Regions from separate parts of the Exiguobacterium sp. s142 genome, predicted to be linked through region 1. Evidence: riboswitches for the same ligand, from Rfam matches in the RefSeq annotation. Region 1 holds a riboswitch; each other region holds the start of a gene.
What was found. Region 1 has a riboswitch for S-adenosylmethionine ahead of msrA (peptide-methionine (S)-S-oxide reductase MsrA). Riboswitches for the same ligand answer to the same signal wherever they lie in the genome.
Positions count from the first base shown of each region.

Region 2: another riboswitch for S-adenosylmethionine. It lies ahead of KNP77_RS00155 (aminotransferase class I/II-fold pyridoxal phosphate-dependent enzyme); the one in region 1 lies ahead of msrA (peptide-methionine (S)-S-oxide reductase MsrA).
Region 3: another riboswitch for S-adenosylmethionine. It lies ahead of metK (methionine adenosyltransferase); the one in region 1 lies ahead of msrA (peptide-methionine (S)-S-oxide reductase MsrA).

Region 1 is NZ_JACSMB010000006.1:62,088-66,385, reverse strand. Features, by position in the region: gene KNP77_RS07515 (four-helix bundle copper-binding protein) at 1-305, opposite strand, end outside; tRNA gene KNP77_RS07510 (tRNA-Ala) at 421-493, opposite strand; gene KNP77_RS07505 (GRP family sugar transporter) at 637-1,500, shown strand; gene msrA (peptide-methionine (S)-S-oxide reductase MsrA) at 1,530-2,048, opposite strand; SAM riboswitch class I at 2,111-2,210, opposite strand; gene KNP77_RS07495 (amidase family protein) at 2,537-3,931, shown strand; gene rlmN (dual-specificity RNA methyltransferase RlmN) at 4,001-4,298, shown strand, end outside.
Region 2 is NZ_JACSMB010000001.1:27,298-31,595, forward strand. Features, by position in the region: gene KNP77_RS00145 (MDR family MFS transporter) at 1-437, opposite strand, end outside; gene KNP77_RS00150 (AI-2E family transporter) at 696-1,796, opposite strand; SAM riboswitch class I at 1,974-2,074, shown strand; gene KNP77_RS00155 (aminotransferase class I/II-fold pyridoxal phosphate-dependent enzyme) at 2,151-3,326, shown strand; gene KNP77_RS00160 (iron-containing alcohol dehydrogenase) at 3,323-4,298, shown strand, end outside.
Region 3 is NZ_JACSMB010000002.1:80,249-84,546, reverse strand. Features, by position in the region: gene KNP77_RS02890 (alpha/beta fold hydrolase) at 1-530, opposite strand, end outside; gene KNP77_RS02885 (GNAT family N-acetyltransferase) at 620-1,090, opposite strand; gene KNP77_RS02880 (YtxH domain-containing protein) at 1,255-1,752, shown strand; gene metK (methionine adenosyltransferase) at 1,791-2,999, opposite strand; SAM riboswitch class I at 3,131-3,250, opposite strand; gene pckA (phosphoenolpyruvate carboxykinase (ATP)) at 3,569-4,298, shown strand, end outside.

The sequences.
Region 1 (4,298 bases):
TCGGCGCAGCGCAAGCACGCCTCAGAGCAACGTTGGCAATGGTCGTATAAGTGACGCCCGCATTCGACGGCACACGTATCACACACTTGCGCGCAGAGCGCCGCGATCGGTCTTGTGAACGCAGAGTCGGTTTCGAGCGCGTTCAAGGTGAGTGTGGCGACTTCGGCACATTCTTTCGTCAACCGGATACATTCCGAGACCATCAGCAGGTCTTCTTCTTGTAAACATTTCGAGAAACAATGGTTGCTCGCCCGGATACAATCGATCACGGCCAAAATCGTCTCTTCGACAGAGGCTCGGTTCATTGGAAGTCCCCCTTAAGATAAATGATGTCTTACAATCATTACCCGGTTCGTGTCGACTTAAACCGAGGCGGGGACACAAAAAAGCCAGCCCACATCAGTGGACCGACTTAAGGAATGGAGCATAGCGGGCTCGAACCGCTGACCTCCACGCTGCCAGCGTGGCGCTCTCCCAGCTGAGCTAATGCCCCGTTGGAAATTATTATATCATTCTAATAAATGATTTGGCAATAAGAAAAACGAAAGAACTTTGAAAATCATTTTTTGAAGTTTAATGAGCGCTGGAGCCGGGAAAAACAGACAGAATGTTATATTAAGAAAGCAGGTGCAACATATGGAGATGATTTTGTTGGCGCTACTGCCCGCCCTCATGTGGGGGAGTATCCCGCTGATCGTATCTATTGTCGGCGGCAAGCCGATTCAACAATTGATCGGTACGACGATCGGCGCGATGGTGATGGCGGTTGTCATCGCGCTCGTCTTCAAGCCAGAGTTCACGACGCTCGCGATCGTGACTGGTTTCATATCAGGTGTGTTCTGGGCGCTTGGACAATACCTTCAGTTCCAGTCATTCCAAATTTTAAGCGTCTCGAAGGCGATGCCGATCAGTACAGGGATGCAGCTTGTCGGGACGTCACTGTTCGGGGTCATCGTCCTTGGGGACTGGAAGACGCCAACTGAGCTAGGGCTCGGCTTCTCGGCCCTCGTTTTGATCATCATCGGGGCCATCATGACGTCATATCAACAAAATAAAGAATCTGACAGCAGTAGTGCTTTGAAAAAAGGGCTACTCGTGCTGCTCGTTTCGAGCATCGGTTACGTGACGTATGCCGTCCTCACGAACTACTTTGAGGTCGATGGCATCACCGCCATCCTACCGCAGTCACTCGGGATGTTCATCGCCGCGCTCTTGTTCAGTCTTCGTGAAAAAGATGTGAAAAAGTTTGATCCGAAAACGTTCAAGAACATCTTCGCCGGGCTTGCCTGGGGGATCGGGAACTTCGGATTGTTCGTCTCGAGCGGAGAAGTCGGCATCGCGACGTCGTTCGCACTGTCTCAACTGAACGTCGTCGTCGCGACACTCGGTGGCATTTACTTGCTAAAAGAAGAAAAGACGTCGAAAGAACGCGTCTTCGTCTTTATGGGGATCGGTCTGATCGTGGTCGCTGGATTCATGCTCGGGCTCGCCAAGAGCTAAAAAAACGACGGGCATGAGGCCCGTCGTTGTCAGCTTGTCCACGTCTGGTCGATGAACTCGTCACGGCCAGATTGTTTCCGGTCCGCTTTATAGTGGGCCGGATTTTTTTTATGATAATCTTGATGATAGTCTTCGGCCGGGTAAAAGACGTCAGCCGGTAAGATTTTCGTCACAATCGGTTGTTTGAACTTTCCGCTCGCAGCGAGCGCGTCGCGGCTCTGTTCTGCTTTCACGCGTTGTTCTTCCGTATGATAGAAGATGGCGGGCGCATATTGTTGCCCGCGGTCTTGGAACTGGCCGCCGTCGTCGGTCGGATCGGTCTGAATCCAATACAGTTCGAGCAGGCGCTCATATGTGAATTGAGCCGGATCGAATGTGATCTCGACGACCTCGTAATGACCGCTCGTGCCTGTCTTGACGTCTTGATACGTCGGATTGTCGACGTGCCCGCCCGTATAGCCGGATACGATGCCTTCGATGCCTGGCTGTTCCTCGAACGGTGTCACCATGCACCAAAAACAACCGCCTGCGAATGTAGCTTTTTCCAAAATAAAATCCCCCTCATGTTCATTCCAAAAAAAGCGCCCATGTCATCGACATGAGCGCTCTGTCATATCGTCCAAGGCAATGCCTTGCTGGAAGTAGCACCTTGCCGAAGCAGGTTGCTGTGAAGTCGTAGAGCCAGGTCTCTCGTTCACTCAAGATATCGATATGTAGTTGGTGACAGCATCATATCATCTGTCTCGTTTAAACGTCAACGATTTGGTGTGCGCCGAAGTTGAAATAGCGTGGCACCAACAATCAAGATAATGAGGGCAATGGACGCAGGGAATGCCCACGGCAAATCATCCCCGAACAATTGTAGAAAGAACAGGGCGAACACGGACAGTAAAACAAGGATGTAAGAGCGGGACATGGCTACCTCCAATAACGTTTCTTCTAGTGTATCAAGTTGCACATCCAATGGCGATAAAAAGAAGGGGATTCGATGCATTAAGCGAATACCGAATAACATTGCCTATAAGGAGGGAATTGGATGCAAGACTTATTTGAACTAGACATCGAGACCGCACAGCGCGGCTATAAAGAAGGGACGTTCACGGCCCGGGACGTGACGGCCTACTATTTGACACGGATCGCTAGCTTGAACGATAAACTGAAAGCGGTCATCCAAGTGAACCCTGACGCGTTGTTCGAGGCGGAGGCGGCGGACCGCGCCTACCGTCGCGGAGACCGGCTGCCACTGCTCGGTATTCCCGTTTTACTCAAGGACAACATCGAGACGGCTGGACTCATGAGGACGACTGCCGGCGCCGTGGCGCTCGAGCATCACTTTGCCGGTCGTGACGCTGAACTCGTCCGCCGCCTCCGTGAGCATGGGGCGGTCATTCTCGGCAAAGCCAACTTATCGGAATGGGCCAATTTTTTGACGGAGGACATGCCGAACGGATGGAGCGGGGTCGGAGGCCAGACGCTCAATCCGTATGGTGACAATCTCGACGTCGGCGGTTCGAGCTCTGGCTCGGCGGCTGCCGTTGCGGCGAACTTGACGATGCTCGCCGTCGGCAGCGAGACGAGCGGGTCGATCATCCACCCGAGCGTCCATAACGGCATCGTCGGCATCAAACCGACGGTCGGGCTCATCAGCCGGAGTGGGATCATCCCAATCTCACGGTCGCAAGATACGGCCGGTCCGATGGCGCGGACGCTCCGCGACGCGGTGCTCGCACTAGAAGCGATGTGCGGGGAAGACGACTCGGACCCGGCGACGACACATCTGCCGTCCGGTCCACCGTACCGGACGTGTCTCGACGAACGTCAAGCCGTCGGCATGCGCGTCGGTTTCGTGAAGGCGGAATTGTCGGATGAAGAACAGACGCTCTATCAAGCGGCGCTGGCGTTACTCAAAGCGAGCGGGGTCGAGCTCGTCGAAGTCGACCTGCCGTCAAACGACGGACTTGACCAAGGCGACGTCCTCTACCATGAGTTCAAGCTCGGGATCGAGGCGTATTTGGCGACGACAGCGCTCCCGTATGAAACGCTCAAGGACTTGATGGACTGGAACAAGCGTCACCCGGAAACGATCCCGCACGGACAAGTTACGTTCGAGAAAGCGAATCAGTTATCAGGGCGTTTGACCGAGTCGAGCTACCTAGAGCGACGCTTAGCCGACGTCCGGCACGCGAAAACGGACGGCCTCGATCGTTTATTGATGGAACAAACGCTTCACGCCCTGGCGTTGCCACACGACTTGAATTACGATATGGCGGCGAAGGCAGGGCACCCGACGGTCACGATCCCATACAAGCTCAAACAGAGCGGGGCACCTTTCGGGCTGTCATTCACGGGTACGAGCTATGCGGAACGAGACCTCATCCGCATCGCCTACGCGTTCGAACGCCACGTGACGCGTCCGATCCCGCCTATGTAAGAACGTTGCACCTGTCGCTCACGTCCGCTACAATGGTACGTATGCGGATTGAAGAAAGGACAGATTACAATGAAATCATCTATATATGGGCTGACATTTGATCAGCTGTCGGACGCTTGCGTATCTTGGGGATACAGTGCCTACCACGCCAGACAAATATGGGACTCGCTTTACATCGACCGTGTCAGACGGCTCGACGAGATCGCGGTTCGTCCCGAAGTGCGCGAACAGCTCGAGGCGAACTATGCGCTGACGACACAAGAACTGTTCGTCAAACAAGAAGCGGGTGACGGCACGGTCAAATTCTTACTTAAACTGCACGACGGGCACTATATCGAAACGGTGCTCATGCGCCATAAGTATGGGC
Region 2 (4,298 bases), on a different contig from region 1:
CCGATATTATGTCCCATCCGTAAGAGACCGAACGCCTCGTTCATCTGTTCCGGCTCGGTCACGTCGGCGACCATCGCGCTCGCGGCCGGGTGGAACAGCGAGTTCGTCAAACCGAGCATGGCGTTCAAAAGGAGCAGCGGCCAAAACGTTTCCGCGAAAGCGAAACCGATGAGGGCGACCGCATCACCGAGGATGGCGGTCATCATGACCGGTTTTCGACCGTATAAGTCGGCGAGACGTCCGCCGACGACCGAGCCGATGAGCGCCATGATCGGTCCGGTCGCTAAGATGACGCCGACTTGGACGTAGCTGTCGAGCTTGTCGCTGTAATAGAGGACGAGGAACGGGGCGATCATGAACATCATGACACCGGTGATCGTCTCGCCGAGGAAGCGAATCCAAATGTTACGGTCGAGCCGTTTGAGTGATTGAATCATGCGTTTCACCTGCTTCTACAAAATAAAAGGGACGAAGGATGCACGGAGGCATACTCGTCCCTACTTGCTTATGCACGCCTCGGAAGACAGGCGGGTGACTTCAGTTCATGAAACGGAAGACCCCGACCTGTCAGTATGAAATTGGATACGATGTGGCTGCGTCATGACTGACATGGCGGGTCCTCCTTTCTGAAAGTTTACTCTTCGTTTCAACTGTATGACAGATTCTTGAAATGTGTCAACATATTTTGACTTGCGTTATAACAGTTCATTTAAATTCTTGCGGGTGAGCCGATAATCGATCAACCGGGACAAGACGACTTGAATCATCGCGGTCACGGGTACGCTGATGAACATCCCGACGAGGCCGAACAGGCTCCCCCCGATGATGATCGATGTGATGACCCAGAACGGGGTGATCCCGACGCTGTCGCCGAGAATTTTCGGGCCGAGCCAAAGTCCGTCGAACTGTTGCAGCAAGAAGATGAACAACAAGACGAGCAGGGCCGTGAACGGGTCGTAGAAGTAGGTGATGATGAACGCCGGAATCATCCCTAAGAGCGGCCCGACGTATGGGATGAAGTTCAGCACCCCGATGATGACACCGAGCAAGAGCGCGTACGGCGCGCCGATGATCAAGAGCCCGATGACGGCCATCACGCCGATGATGAGACAGTCGAGCGACTTTCCGATGATGTAGCGTTTAAAGATATAGTCCATCTCTTGGAAGATGTCGATCGTCGTCTTCGCCGAGGCGACCGGGAACATCGCGTACAGTAGACGCTTAAACATCCGGGCGAACACTTCCTTGTCTTTCAACAAGTAGATCGAGATGACGATCCCGATCAACAAGTTGATCAACGTCATCGTGAAGCTCGACACGTAACCGACCGAAGACACGACGGCCGTCTCGACCCATCCGGAATACCGTTCCTCGAACCGGTTAAAATCGATCGCTTGGGCGATCGTCGCATTATACTCCTCGACATACGTTTTCAGCTGCCCGAGAAAGCCATCGATTTGGCGAATATAAAACGGGAGCTCCTCGATGAGAGACGCGACGCTCGAATAGATGCGAGGGAACAGCGTCACCGCTGACACGACAAGGATCCCGATGAACGTGACGTAGACGATCAACAAGCCTTGGTAGCGCTTCAAGTGGAACCGCTCTTCTATATAGGACAGGACGGTGTTGAGGAGCAGCGCGATGGCGATCCCCATGATGATCGGCGTCAACAGCTGAAACGCATACTGCATGACCCGAGAGATCGTGTCCGGCTCGCTGATGACTTTCCATAGGACGAGCAGAATCAGTCCGATCACGCTTAACTTCCATATCAATTGACGGTTTAGTTCCAATGGTCTATCCCCTCATGCTGTAAATTTTGCAGAATAACGTTCACCTTTTACTATGAACGTTTTTTTACCGGGATTCAATAGCGGTAAGGAATTTTTGAAATAAGGATTGACAAGGTTGGTAACGTTTGGTTTACTAAATGACATATTACAGAAATTATCAATTGCATATAAAAACACTTTCTATCAAGAGAAGCGGAGGGACTGGCCCGATGAAGCTTCAGCAACAGATTGTTTCAATACTGTGCTAATTCCAGCAAGGTGACCTTGAGAGATGGAAAGGTGGTTGTTTGAATACGTCCGTATCTCGACACCCCTTTCCGCGGAAAGGGGTGTTTTTGCATAGGAGGACTATTCATGACAGACAGACGCTCGAAGTTACTTAAAACGTTACCACCTCAGCATTTCGTCGGACTCGCCGCTGAAGTCGCCGCACTCGAGCGTTCAGGCCGCGACGTCATCCGGCTCGGCCAAGGGACGCCCGACTTGCCGACACCGGCCCCGATCTGCGAGGCGCTGCAGACGGCCCTGCTCGACCCGGCGACACACCAATACGGACCGTTCCGGGGACAGACGCGCCTGAAGCAAGCGGTCGCGACATTCTACCAGACCGAATACGGCGTCGCGCTCGATGCCGAGACCGAAGTGGCCATCTTGATCGGCAGCAAGTCGGGACTCATCACGCTCCCGCAATGTGTGCTCGAACCAGGTGACGGCATGTTGCTCCCGAACCCGGGCTATCCGGACTACATCTCGGGGGCACGTCTCGCCGGAGCGGTCGTCCACGACCTCGTCCTCCGGGAAGAGAACGGCTATCTTCCTGATTACGAGACGCTCGATCCGCTGGGGGCGCGACTCATGTATTTGAACTACCCGAGCAATCCGACCGGCGCCGTCGCGTCGCCCGCGTTCTTTGACGACACGGTCCGGTTCGCGAATAAGCATGACCTCATGGTCGTCCACGACTTCGCGTACGGCAGCATCGGTTTCGACGGGCACGTCCCGCCGAGCTTCCTGCAGACGCCGGGTGCGAAAGACATCGGCATCGAGGTGTATACGATGTCGAAGGCGTTCAACATGTCCGGCTGGCGGGTCGCTTTCGCCGTCGGCAACCGCGACATCATCGAGGCGATCAACACGTATCAAGACCACGTCCATGTGAGTGTGTTCTCGGCCATCCAAGAGGCGGCCATCGCCGCGCTCGAGTCGCCACGTTCGCTCCGGGACGACTTGTCACGGTTGTATGAGGCCCGCCGCGACCGGCTCGTCGACGGGTTACGTCAGGCCGGATGGGACATCACGGCCCCGAGTGGCTCGTTCTTCGTCTGGGCGAAAGTGCCGGACGGGGACGCAAAATCGTTCTCGCATAAGCTGCTCCACGAGGCAGGGGTCGCCGTGACGCCGGGCTATTTCTTCGGCTCAGAAGGCGAGCGGTACGTCCGGTTCGGGCTCGTCTCCGCCGAGCCGAAGATCGACGAGGCCGTCGAGCGGATCGAGAAACTGTTCGCGACGTATGAAGAGGTCCGGGCATGATCCGCCAAGCCGTGCTCGAGTACGACCATGCGGATGACGGGCTCGAGCGGCTCGATGAATTGATCGCTGGCCGTCGTGCTCACGTGCTGCGCGGGCAGAACGGTTTTGACGTCGTCAAGCGTGTCCTGCCAGCGATCACTGCCTATCCGACATCGCTGTTCCGTGGCGAATGCACGGACGCCGAGGTCGAACGGCTCCGTTTGAAGGATGCGGACGTCCTCCTTGCCGTCGGTGGGGGCAAGCTCGTCGACACGGCGAAACTCGTCGCTTACCGGCAAGGTGTCCCGCTGATCGTCATCCCGACGCTCGCCTCGAACTGTGCCGCCTTCACACCGCTCAGCGTCATCTATGACGAGCACGGCACCTATGACCGCTACGACGTGTTTCGCGTCGTCATCGAGCGGGTCATCGTCGACGCAAGGGTCGTGACCGACTCGCCGTACGACTACTTCCGGGCCGGCGTCATCGACACGGTCGCCAAGTTTTACGAGGCCCGCTATTTGAGCGGCGACAGTTCGCCTGATGCCGGCGTCAATACCGGTCTCGCCTTGGCCGAGCAATGCGGCCGGCTCGTCGAACTCGACTTGAGTGAGTCCAGTTTCACCGCGTATGGGCCAGAGACCCGGTTCGCGGTCGATCACATCCTTGCCGTCGGCGGTGCCGTCGGTGGTTTCGGGGACGCCGGGACACGCGTTGCCGTCGCCCACGCTGTCCACAACGCGCTCAGCCGCTTCGAGTCGACCCATCCGTTCTTACATGGCGACAAGGTCGGATTCGGCCTCCTTGTCCAAGAACGGTTGCGTGGCTCGTCTGACGCCCCATATTTAGAGGCGTGGCTCGCCAGGATCGGCGCGCCGACGTCACTTGAGACGCTCGGACTCGTGCCGGCCGACATCCCGCAACTGGTCGAGGCGGTCCGGGTCGAGACCGAATTGCAACGTTCACCCGTCCCGCTCGATATTGACTATTTGA
Region 3 (4,298 bases), on a different contig from region 1:
AGCGGTAAGCGAGGTAAATGTTTCTTCTCCTCTTGATGCTCAACGATCTCTTCTTCGATTTCGCGGTACTGCGCGTATGTGATCTCGCCGAAACGAGATGACTCTTCCCCGCCGCCGGTGAACGTCATCATACTGAGCGGCAAATCGGGGCGGAACCGGTCGACCGCACTGGCGACGACTTGCTTGAGCCCGCCGATTTGGCGGGACGAATGCCAATCAAAGAGCGGGGAGATGTATGTCAAACTCCCGAGCGGCACGTCGTACTCTTGCAGGAGGCGGTTCGTCAAGAGCGCCCCGAGACTGAAGGCGATGACGTGAATCGGTAGTTTGGACTGACTCGCTTCCCGTAGCGTGTTCTTGATCAGCTGTTTATGGTCTTCTGCCGTTAGTCCGACCGTCTGTCCGGTCACGACGAGCACCTCATAGTCGACACTGAGTCGCTGCAAAAATGCTTCGCTGAGTCGGGACGTGAACTGCAACGGGTAAACGATCACGATGACCCCTTTTCGTGATTCTTCTTCATATGTCATGCTGTCACCTCATTATTAGTATGTCTCATCAATTCTAACAAAAAACATCAGCCGCTGACTGATGTTTGAAAGAAAATCCGCCTGGAGTCTTAGCGTGGGTCGTAACGCAAATGGATGAGCTCCATCGGTTGATCGTACACTTCTTCTTGAATTCGGTTCAGTTCGGTGAACGCTTGGTGGCTTAAGAACGCGATTGCCTGCTCGTTCGAACTCTCGACGTACAGCTCGATCGGCTGCGCTTTCCGCTCTTGGAGATGTGTCAGCAGTTCCGCCCCAAGTCCTTGGCGATGGTGAGCCGGATGAAGATAGAGACGAAGCACTTCCCACGTATCACCGCGGTCGATCGCATGGTAAAACCCGATAACGTCTCCTTCGGCCTCACCGACGATGAACAACTGTTCTTTCGCTTCTTCACTCGAACCGATGGCCCGGACGATCTCTTCTTGTTGATAGGCGCGCTCCATCACCTTAGACCGAACGTCATCTGTCACACTGATGGTCGCAAGTGCGATATCTCGAATCGTGGCGGCATCTTCTGGTACGGCTTCCCGCATCTTCATAACAGCTTCCCCCTTTTGGCCAATCTAGTACTATCATTCCCCATCACGTAAAAAATATCCTGCCCTTCTATTACTTTTTCGTGTCGAAATCAAGCAGAACGTTATTTTCTATTTTAACTAGGGTATATGAGTACCAATGCCAACTTACAAAGGAGTGTTTAGACATGGAACCAACATTACAAAACGATCCGCACGCAGCTAACGCTAACAACCCGAATCGCCAATTCGACCAAACCAACTCGGGTGGTCCTAGAATCAACGTCGTGACCGGGATGCTTCTCGGTGCGCTCGTCGGCGGTCTGATCGCCCTACTTAGCTCGTCGAACCGTGAGACGACGAAACAGTCACTTACGAATGCGAAGTCGTCTGTCGGCGGTCTCGTCGACACGATCAAAGAAGATCCGTCCGGTAAAGCGTCTCAAGTCATCGAGCAAGTGAAATCGGCGTCAGGTATGATTCAAGAAGTGTCGACCGATGTGCAAAACGTCTATGAAAAAGTTGTCGGTGAAGTCGACACGGTCAAAGAAGACGTGAACAAAGTCGTCGAGACGGCCCAGGAAACAAAATCAGATTTACAAGATATTGGTGAGAAAGTCGTCGAGGCGAAAGATACGGCACTCGGCAACGAGAACGCAACAAACGAAAATAAACCACAAGCATAAAAAAACGACCTTTCTCGCGAAAGGTCGTTTTTTTATGCTTATGCGAAACGTTTTGCGCCTTCTTCAAGCACTGCCGCTTTGTCCGTCTGCTCCCATGGGAGTTCAACGTCTGTGCGACCAAAGTGTCCGTAAGCTGCTGTCTGTCTGTAGATCGGGCGACGAAGGTCGAGCATCTTGATGATGCCGGCCGGACGAAGGTCGAAGTTCTCACGAATGAGTTCAACGAGTTCAGTCTCGCTCAATTTACCAGTGCCGAACGTGTCCACCGCGATTGAAACCGGGTGTGCGACACCGATCGCGTATGCAAGTTGAACTTCCGCTTTGTCAGCAAGTCCAGCTGCCACGAGGTTTTTCGCCACGTAGCGGGCCGCGTATGCTGCCGAACGGTCAACTTTGGTAGGATCTTTACCTGAGAACGCACCACCGCCGTGGCGAGCGTATCCACCGTATGTGTCGACGATGATTTTACGTCCTGTGAGACCTGCATCACCTTGTGGTCCACCGATGACGAAACGGCCAGTCGGGTTGATGAAGTATTTTGTCTCGGCGTCGATGAGTTCAGCCGGGATGACTGCTTCGATCACGTGTTCTTTAAGGTCCGCTTGGATCTGCTCGAGCGTGATGTCTTCTGCGTGTTGCGTCGAGATGACGATCGTATCGATACGGACCGGGTTGTTGTCTTGGTCGTATTCGACAGTTACTTGCGTCTTACCGTCTGGACGAAGGTAAGTGAGCGTTCCGTTTTTGCGGACTTCTGCCAAGCGACGTGACAATTTATGAGCGAGTGAAATCGGGAGCGGCATGAGTTCAGGTGTCTCGTTCGTTGCATAACCGAACATGAGGCCTTGGTCACCGGCACCGATCGCATCGATTTCTTCGTCAGTCATTTGACCTTCACGAGCTTCGAGCGCTTGGTCGACACCGAGTGCGATGTCTGCCGACTGCTCGTCGATTGCTGTGAGTACAGCACAAGTCTCAGCGTCAAAACCATATTTGGCGCGCGTGTAGCCGATCTCACGAACAGTTTCACGTACAACTTTCGGGATATCCACGTAAGTCGATGTCGTGATTTCACCAGCTACGAGCACGAGACCTGTCGTGACAGACGTCTCAGCCGCAACGCGGGCGTTTGGATCTTCAGCCAAAATTGCATCCAAAATCGCATCTGAGATTTGGTCACAAATTTTATCCGGATGTCCTTCAGTGACGGACTCCGAAGTGAAAAGTCGACGGTTCAAGTTTGACATTTCGAAAAACCTCCTATTAATAAGGGTGATGTGTGGACGGTACTCGTTCCCCTTACGCGTTGCTTTGGGACGGTAATGAAAAAAACCTTTCGCCACGTTCAATGGGAAAGGTTGAATCGTTCTTCCTTACCCTCTTATCGTTCGAAGCTGTCGCTTCGCTTCAGGATAGCACCTTTTCCGAAAAAGACTACAGGATCGGACGGTTGCTGGGCTTCGTAGGGCCTTGTTCCCTCCACCGCTCAGAATAAGAGTATCCGTTACGAACACCATCATATAAATGCCATACCGTTCTGTCAAGCGTATCTGCTTAATTTGTAAATTTCTTCGTAATCACGGAAATCATTTATGTTTGTGAAATATCAAACATTTTTTTGACGGTTTCCGTTTTTTCACTCCCCGCTTATACAGAATATGTTAGAATGTCTTTGTAAGAAAGCGCTTACTTTAAAGGGTAAAGAAATGCTTGTTTTTGATTAGTGTGTCACATATAATAAAAAGTGTCATACTAATTAATCGCGGAAGTATGCGGATTTCATCCACATCTATTTAGGGGAAAGGTGGGACTCAGGATGGCGACTACGCTCCTGAAAATCGAAGAATTAATTAAGGGTGCCGATGTATTACGGAACTTAACCGTTCCAGAACTGGTGGAAGAAGCCATTCGTAACGGTGAAGGCGTACTGACGAAAGACGGGGCTTTATCGGTCAGTACAGGGAAATTCACAGGGCGGTCACCGAAAGACAAATTCGTCGTCCAAGATGAAGTCAGCAACTCGTTAGTGGACTGGGGGCCGGTCAATCAGCCGATCGCAGAAGACAAGTTCACCGCTCTTCTCGACAAAGTCCTCACTCATCTCGAGACGAAACAGAAGCTGTATTATCTCGAAGCTTCGGCTGGAGCTGACGAGCACTACACGCTACCTGTACGCGCCATCACCGAGTACGCGTGGCACAGCTTGTTCGCGAAGCAGTTGTTCTTGCGTGAGTGGCCGGCGAGAGCTGCATTTGACCCGTTCACGGTCATTTATGCACCGAGCTACAAGGCCGACCCAGCAGTTGACGGGACGAACTCAGAAACGTTTATCCTCGTCTCGTTCGCCAAGCGTACCATTCTGATCGGGGGAACAGAATACGGCGGCGAAATTAAAAAATCGATTTTCTCGGTCATGAACTTCCTATTACCTGAACAGCACGTCTTGTCGATGCATTGCTCGGCCAACGTCTCGGACGCCGGAGAGACGGCGCTCTTCTTCGGACTATCGGGCACGGGGAAGACGACGCTATCAGCCGATATGGAAC